Regions from separate parts of the Ectobacillus soli genome, predicted to be linked through region 2. Evidence: riboswitches for the same ligand, from Rfam matches in the RefSeq annotation. Region 2 holds a riboswitch; the other holds the start of a gene.
The links. A riboswitch is a leader RNA that binds a small molecule or an ion and turns the genes downstream of it on or off. The one in region 2 is predicted to bind S-adenosylmethionine.

Region 1 (4,044 bases), 580 kb from region 2:
TTAGTAAAGGGAGCGGTATGGTAGGTCGGTTTTGGCCAGTTTTATCGCAGGACGACATTCGTAACATTGTCAAGACTAGTTTGCAAGGTGGAATCAATTGGTTTGATACCGCTGAAGTATATGGAAAAGGGCAGTCAGAGGAAGCATTAGCAGAAGCTTTGGTAATGCTTGGTGAAGAAGCAAAGGATGCTCTAGTTGCAACGAAGTGGTGGCCACTATTTCGATCTGCTAGTAGTATTACTGCTACAATCGATAATCGAATACATGCTTTAAAAGGCCGCACAATAGACTTGTATCAAATTCATCAACCCTATGCACTTTCAAATGTTCGCTCACAGTTAATTGCAATGGCTTCGCTCATAAAGGAAGGAAAAATCCGTTATGCAGGCGTAAGTAATTTTAATGAATCAAAAATGAGGGAAGCTCATACGGTTTTGCAGGAGTTCGGATACCCACTTGCCTCTAATCAGGTGAAGTATAGCTTACTTGATCGTCGCATTGAGAAAAACGGTATTATGGATGCTGCTAAAGAGCTAGGCATTACGATTATTGCGTATTCTCCACTTGAACAAGGAATATTATCGGGCAAGTTTCATAAAAATCCAGAACTTGTGAAAAAAATTACAGGACCTCGGAAATATTTATCCTATTTCAAACCTACAGGTCTTGCAAAAACAAAGCCACTCATTGATCTTCTAGATAAACTAGCTTTAGAATATAACGTAACAACCAGTCAAATTGCATTAAATTGGTTAATTCATTTTCACGGAGACACAGTGGTGGCGATTCCAGGAGCATCGAAGATTCGACATGCAGAGGAAAATATCGGGACGCTTGGATTCAAATTATCGGAACAGCATCTTAATGAGATAGATAGGATGTCAAAGCAGGTAACTGCCAATTAAAATCGGAATACGATTTAACGAAAGGCACCTACAAGGTGTTCTTTTTTTTATGCATATGATAAAATTCAGTAAAATCCGATAAAATTAATGGGTAAAAACTATTGACTTTCTTTTACAAAATTATTAGAATAAAGACACTCTACAAAATATAATAAATTTTCCGAATTCTTATCAAGAGAGGTGGAGGGACTGGCCCTATGATACCTCGGCAGCGGATTCTCTTTGAATACTGTGCTAATTCCAGCAAGCAAAAGTGCTTGGAAGATAAGAAGAGTTTATAAATGTTTTCATATTTTTGTTAACATTTCAACCTCTTTCTATTTTCTAGAAAGAGGTTTTTTATTTGTAGTAGGGGATTACTTCATGTAAAGAAGAGTTGAATTATTACATGTACATAAGCTTAAAAAAGCATGGATTACATCAACCTACCATAACCCTACTGCATATGAACTATGGAAAATAAAAACGAGTTAGAAGTATTATGAGGTTCACTCATGAAAGGAAAAGGGGATTAAACATGAAAAAACTATTATTCGTACTAGCTAGCATTCTACTAATTGTAACTGGATGCAGTAACAAAACATCTACTCCTGTAGAAAAAACAATTAAGGTGGGTATTAGTGGATCTGATACACGTGTTTGGGATTTTGTTAAAGAAAAAGCAAAAAAGGAAGGTATTAATATTGAAATCGTTAAGTTTTCAGATTATATCCAACCAAACCTTGCACTTAGCAATGGTGAAGTAGATGTGAATGCTTTTCAAACGGTAGCGTATTTCAATTCCTTTAAGAAAGATCGTAATCTAGATCTAACAGCAATTGGAACGACAGTACTCGCGCCTTTAGGCTTGTATTCTAAAAAAATAAAAAGTGTACAGGATTTGAAGAATGGGGATCAAATTGCAGTGCCGAATGACACAACAAATTTAGGACGTGGACTCATTCTTTTAGAAAAAGCAGGGCTTATAAAATTAAAGCAAGGCTTTGATGGTAAGGGTGGATTAGAAAATATTGTAGAAAACCCTAAAAATTTAAAAATAACTCCTGTGGCTGCAGGTCAAACTCCTCGTGCTATGGATGATGTTGCAGCTTCCATCATAAACAATGGTATTGCAGTTGATGCTGGATTTAACCCGAGCAAAGATCCGATTTTCAGGGAAGATCAAACGGCTAAACCATATATAAACATCATAGCAACGCAAACGAAGCGTAAAGATGATCCAACTTTGAAAAAGCTAGTAGCCATTTATCAAACAGAAGAGGTTGCGAATTTCATTAAAGAAACATATAAAGGGGCTCAAATTCCAACGTCTATTCCTGTAAAGGATATTGAAAACTTGTAAAAAGGGGATGCTGATATGTCTGTAATACAAGCGGAGGAACAGCGTAATAGAATTATTGAAAATATCAATAGAGCAGAAGCAGTATATATTGATACGAGTCATACTATCCACAATAATCCTGAAATTGGAAATCAAGAATATTTTGCTTCCCAAACCTTACTTGCTCTTTTAGAGCAGGCAGGGTTTGAAATCACAAAAGATATTGCAGGACATGAAACAGGTTTTATTGCAAGCAAGCAATCTGGTAAACCAGGTCCTACCCTTGGATATCTTGCTGAATACGATGCACTTCCTGGACTTGGTCATGCTTGCGGACACAATATTATAGGAACAACAAGTGTAGCAGCTGCAATTGCAGTAGCTGAGGTCATCGATGAGACCGGAGGAGAAATTGTTGTTTTTGGTACACCGGCAGAAGAGGGGGGACCAAATGGAAGTGCAAAGGGAAGTTATGTGAGTGCTGGATTATTCAAAGATGTGTCTGCATGTTTAATGATTCATCCTCATAATAAAACGTCGACAACGAGTGAATCGCTTGCAGTTAACCCATTTGATTTTCACTTTTACGGTGTCTCGGCTCACGCAGCTGCATGTCCGGAAAAAGGAATCAATGCATTAGATGCAGTTCTATCTTTATTTAATGGTATAAATGCGCTTCGTCAACAATTATCAGCTGATGTCCGTATTCACGGTATTATTACGAATGGCGGTGATGCACCTAATATTATTCCAGCCTACGCATCCGCACGTTTTTTCATTCGTGCAAACACCCGAGTAGCTTGCGAGAGAGTAACTGAAAAAGTGTTTAATATTGCAAAAGGAGCAGCGCTTGCTACCGGAGCAACCTTAAAAATCGAGCAAACCCAGAACAAAATTGATAATCTATTATTAAATTCTACGTTTGATGAAATTGTTGCTAATGAATTAGAGCAGCTAGGCGAGGTTGTTTTTCGTGATGGGAGAACGGGAATTGGATCTACAGATGCTGGCAATGTAAGTCAAGTAGTTCCTACCATTCATCCGTATATAAAAATAGGAAATGATAATTTAGTTGCTCATACAGATGCGTTTCGTGAGGCTGCTTGTTCCCAGCAAGGAGATCAGGCCTTGATTATAGGGGCAAAGGCGCTAGCCTTAACGGGATATCGATTACTCATTGATCGTGATTTGCTTCAAAAGATCCATGCTGAGTTTGAATTAAAAAAGCAAGCTGAGCAAATAGTACAGTAGGTTAATTGAAGTATTTATTTTTTCTATTCTAGTATTTACTTGCAAACAGAGAGGGGAAATAGTTATGAAATATGGATTTTGGCTTCCGATTTTTGGAGGATGGCTTCGCAATGTAGAGGACGAAAATATGCCGGCGACGTTTGAGTATGCAAAATCAGTAATACAATCTGGTGAAAAATGGGGGTTTGATGTTACTCTTATAGCAGAACTATATTTAAATGACATTAAAGGACCTGATCAGGATTCATTAGAAGCGTGGACAACAGCAGCAGCACTTGCAGCGGTAACCGAACGGATTGAAATTTTAACTGCTATTCGTCCTGGATACCACAACCCAGCAGTTATTGCAAAAATGGCAGCAAACATCGATCAAATATGTAACGGAAGATTTTCACTAAATATTGTGTCTGCATGGTGGGCAGAGGAAGCGCGTCAATACGGCGGTATATTTACAGAACATGATGAACGATATGATCGTACAAAAGAATTTGTAGATATTATAAAGGGACTATGGACAGAGGATACATTTAGTTATAATGGTAAGTATTATACGATTGAAAATGCTAA
Region 2 (4,044 bases):
ACGAAGAATCCAACTATTGTTTTCAATACTTTATTCTCTAAAAAAAGTCCTTTATCAGTTACAAATAAAATAATTCCGAGAGGTAAGCCAATCAAAATCGAAATAACAAGAGAAAGTGCTACCATGTATAACGTTTCAAAAAATGCTTTATTTAAGTCAGGAAGAATTTGAATAATGTTAGATAACATGATGGATCACCTCGACGTGTTGAGTTTTCAATGCTATATAGTCAATCGCCCGCTGTACTTCATCCTTCTCACCAATCAATTCCATTACAAAAATCCCCAGCGGTGTTTCCTGTATGTATTCAATTTTTCCATGTAGAAGATTTCCTTTAACGTGAAAAGTCTGTAATACATCGGAGATAATCGCTTCTTCTGCAATGCTTCCTTTAAACTGAATTTGAATAATCGTTCCGGTCCGTTTTTCGATAATACGTTCTGGAATTTCAAATTGTAAAACACTCTCAATAAATTGCACCGTTATAGGCTCTTTCGGATCAGCAAATATGTCATATACGTTTCCTTCCTCTACAATGTGACCCTCTTGCATAACAGCTATTCGGTGACATATTTCCTTTACAACTTCCATTTCATGCGTAATTAATACAATAGTAAGACCAAGCTTTTTATTAATAGATTGCAATAGTTTCAAGATTGATTTCGTAGTTTTCGGATCAAGTGCAGAAGTAGCCTCATCACAAAGTAACACAGATGGATTATTAGCTAATGCACGAGCAATACCAACACGTTGTTTTTGACCGCCACTGAGCTGTGCAGGATATACATCACGTTTATCATGTAATCCTACCATTTCTAATAGTTCATCTGTTCTCTTATCAATTTCGGTTTTTGTTTTACCAGCTGCTTTCAGTGCAAAGGCAATATTTTCATGTACGGTTTTCGAGCTAATTAAATAGAAATGCTGAAAAATCATACCAATCTTTAGTCTAGCCTTCCGTAACTCCTGACCTGTAAGCTTTGTCAGTTCTATTCCTTCTATTTTTACACTGCCAGAGGTAGGAGATTCAAGCAGATTCATACACCGAAGTAAAGAACTCTTTCCTGCACCGCTGTATCCAACAATCCCAAAAATTTCTCCCTTTTGAATGGTTAATGATACATCGTCGACTGCTTTAACCCTTCCATGTTTTGTACCATATTCTTTCGTTACATGCTGAATTTCAATCATACGCTCTCTCTCCTTTGCAACATAAAAAGCCTCTTTCATTTGAAAGAGGCACCGTGACTACTGTTACGACTTATCTTTCAGAATAAAAGTATTCTGCAGGAAGTAGCACCTTTCCCGAATTCGGTGGTTGCTGGACGTCATAGGGCCTGATCCCTCAGTCACTCTTGATAAGTAAATAAGTTATTCGATTTTTCAACTAACTTGAATAATAGTATGAATCTTAAAAATTGTCAATCATTTTTTGTAGATTCGTGTCGGATTGTTACTTTCGATTCAACATCCATGCTGGTTTACCAAACCCTTTAAAGTCGCTATCAATAATCGTTTCAAACTCTTTCGATTCCACGGCAGCTTTTATATCCTTAGAAAATTGACTGTCTACATCCTTCGTATTGACAACAACTCGGTTGATATGCTCTGGTCGTAATTTTTCTATCTGTATAGCATCCAATAAATTAAGCTTTGCAGCAAGTGCAAAGTTACCTGGTACGGCAGAAAGATCGATACTATCAATGGCACGAGGCAGTTGCGCTGCTTCAATCGGCTTAAATACAAGTTTTTTCGTATTCTCTTTCACATCTTTTTCAGATACAGTTAATGGATTTACGTTTGCATCAGTTTTTATAAGACCTGCATCCTGTAAAATTAATAGTGCACGAGCTGCGTTTACTGGATCATTCGGAATCGCAATGGAACTGCCTTCCTTTACATCATTCAATGATTTATATTTTTTGGAGTATATCCCCATTGGGGCTGTTGGTACTGCTATCACTTCAGAAAGCTGCATATTATTTTGTTTAGCGAATGTTTCCATATACAACTTATTTTGAAATAAATTTGCATCAATACTTCCCTCTGCTAACGACTTGTTTGGTTGAATATAGTCATTAAATTCTACCACTGTCACCTTATAGCCCTGCTTCTCTAACTGAGGTTTAATTGCTTTTGTTATCATATCTGAATACGGTCCTGCTGTTGCACCTATTTTAAGTTCTTTCTTTGTGGATGACGTTTGCGCTTGTCCCCCACACGCTGCTAAAACACCAATTGATATCAATAACACTACCAATACTGCTAATTTCTTCATAACATAATCCCCTTTCATTTCCCTACTTATTTCCCCGCATAGTCTTTCAATACAACATAAAAAGCCTCTTTCATCTGAAAGAGACCTACTGTTACGACTTATCTTTCAGAATAGTACTATTCTGCAGGAAGTAGCACCTTTCCCAAATTTGGAGGTTGCTGGACGTCACAGGGCCTGATCCCTCAGTCACTCTTGATAAGTAAAGCTTTATTTAATTAATATAATAATAGTAGGAATAGTTGGAATTGTCAACCGTTTTGTGGTGTAATGTCGAAAAGAGCGGGAATGAAGGAATTGTTCGTGCGTTCCTACCCCTTTATTTGACCATCGTCCATTACAATTATTTTGTCAGAATTCATAAAAGTAGACAAATGATTGCAAAAAAAAAAGAGCTGACTCACAAGAGGCAATTTCCTTATGAGTTCTCTCCTTTCTCACCTACATATTTGCTGAACATTTCATATAATCCTTTATTCACAAGATAAGAAATTTGCTCATCTGATTTGTATGGATAGCGGTCACGGAGTCGAATAGAAGCCTTCGCCATTAAGTTTTCTAATATTGAACGCCCACCTTTTCCGTATATCACTTCAGCATATTCAATTAACTTTGCATTCTCTACATCTGCTGAATTGTGATTAAAAAAGAACTTTTCCATTGTCTCCTCCCTCTATGGTAGCGTTTTCATTTCATATCCACCATGTTATTTATTTCACAATATTATATGAATTATTTTCCTTGTAGTGCCATTATAGAACAATATAAGTACGGTACCTGTATTGATTTAAGGCATTTTTGTGAACAAACTATATTTACTACTGACTTTTTTAAACATATATGATACTACACTTTTTTTAGAACATATAATTTTTGTACCCTGCCATTATTATAATAAAAAATGCTACTATTTTCTATTCTTACGCTTCGATTTTAATAAAAATGAAAACCGACCGTAGAATGACTTCTTGTAGAAGTACGATTTTACGGTCGGCTACGTTACATAAAGGACTGTTAATTTATTTTGCATCTTTTTCATGATGTAATGTTTTTTCATAAATCAACTTAATACTTACAGGAACCACACCAAACCATTTTTGTAGAAATGGCTCTTTTTCATTACGGCGTTGCATCTTTTTTTGAAGTCGATCTTGCTTTGGACTATCCATGTATGTGACCACCTGTTGCGTCACATATTTTACATAGTCATTTGTAGACATCCTGCTCACCACCATAAATATTTTTATTCTCCAATAATTTGTAAACAACTGAGAGAATGATTATTTATAGTATGGACTACTTAGTGGTTTTTTAAGCAAGCTTCAATCTCTTCTATAATAAAATTTATTTCCTTATTCGTTGTATCTATGGTATATGTTGCCTCCTCATACCATTTCTGCCGAGTCTCAAAAAGCTCGCTGAATACTTCGGAATTTTTAAACAATGGTCTAGATGTATCTCCTTCTAATCTTTCTACAATGCTAGAAAGATCACAATATAAATACAAAATAATTCCATGCTCCTTCATCCACTCTCGATTTTTCTCCCTTATTACAATTCCACCACCTGTTGTTATAATGACATTTTCACATGGTAATGACTGTAGCATGTCCGACTCGTAAGAACGAAATGTATCCTCTCCTTCGTCGTGAAAAATAGCTGAAATTGGTTTCCCTGCTTTTCTTTCAATTTCTTCATCCGTATCCATAACTGGAACATTCCATCGCATAGCAAGTTCTTTTCCAATTGTTGTTTTTCCAGATCCCATA

Region 1: it holds a riboswitch for S-adenosylmethionine, as region 2 does, so the genes downstream of both, ACAN53_RS05245 (MetQ/NlpA family ABC transporter substrate-binding protein) here and ACAN53_RS02155 (MetQ/NlpA family ABC transporter substrate-binding protein) in region 2, are expected to answer to the same signal.

Annotation. Positions count from the first base shown of each region.
Region 1 is NZ_JBGJZM010000001.1:1,000,411-1,004,454, forward strand. Features, by position in the region: gene ACAN53_RS05240 (aldo/keto reductase) at 1-905, shown strand, start outside; SAM riboswitch class I at 1,071-1,176, shown strand; gene ACAN53_RS05245 (MetQ/NlpA family ABC transporter substrate-binding protein) at 1,423-2,247, shown strand; gene ACAN53_RS05250 (M20 family metallopeptidase) at 2,263-3,477, shown strand; gene ACAN53_RS05255 (LLM class flavin-dependent oxidoreductase) at 3,542-4,044, shown strand, end outside.
Region 2 is NZ_JBGJZM010000001.1:416,928-420,971, reverse strand. Features, by position in the region: gene ACAN53_RS02165 (methionine ABC transporter permease) at 1-188, opposite strand, end outside; gene ACAN53_RS02160 (methionine ABC transporter ATP-binding protein) at 178-1,191, opposite strand; SAM riboswitch class I at 1,259-1,365, opposite strand; gene ACAN53_RS02155 (MetQ/NlpA family ABC transporter substrate-binding protein) at 1,454-2,278, opposite strand; SAM riboswitch class I at 2,374-2,480, opposite strand; gene ACAN53_RS02150 (P-loop NTPase family protein) at 2,694-2,936, opposite strand; gene ACAN53_RS02145 (YqzE family protein) at 3,295-3,495, opposite strand; gene ACAN53_RS02140 (shikimate kinase) at 3,576-4,044, opposite strand, start outside.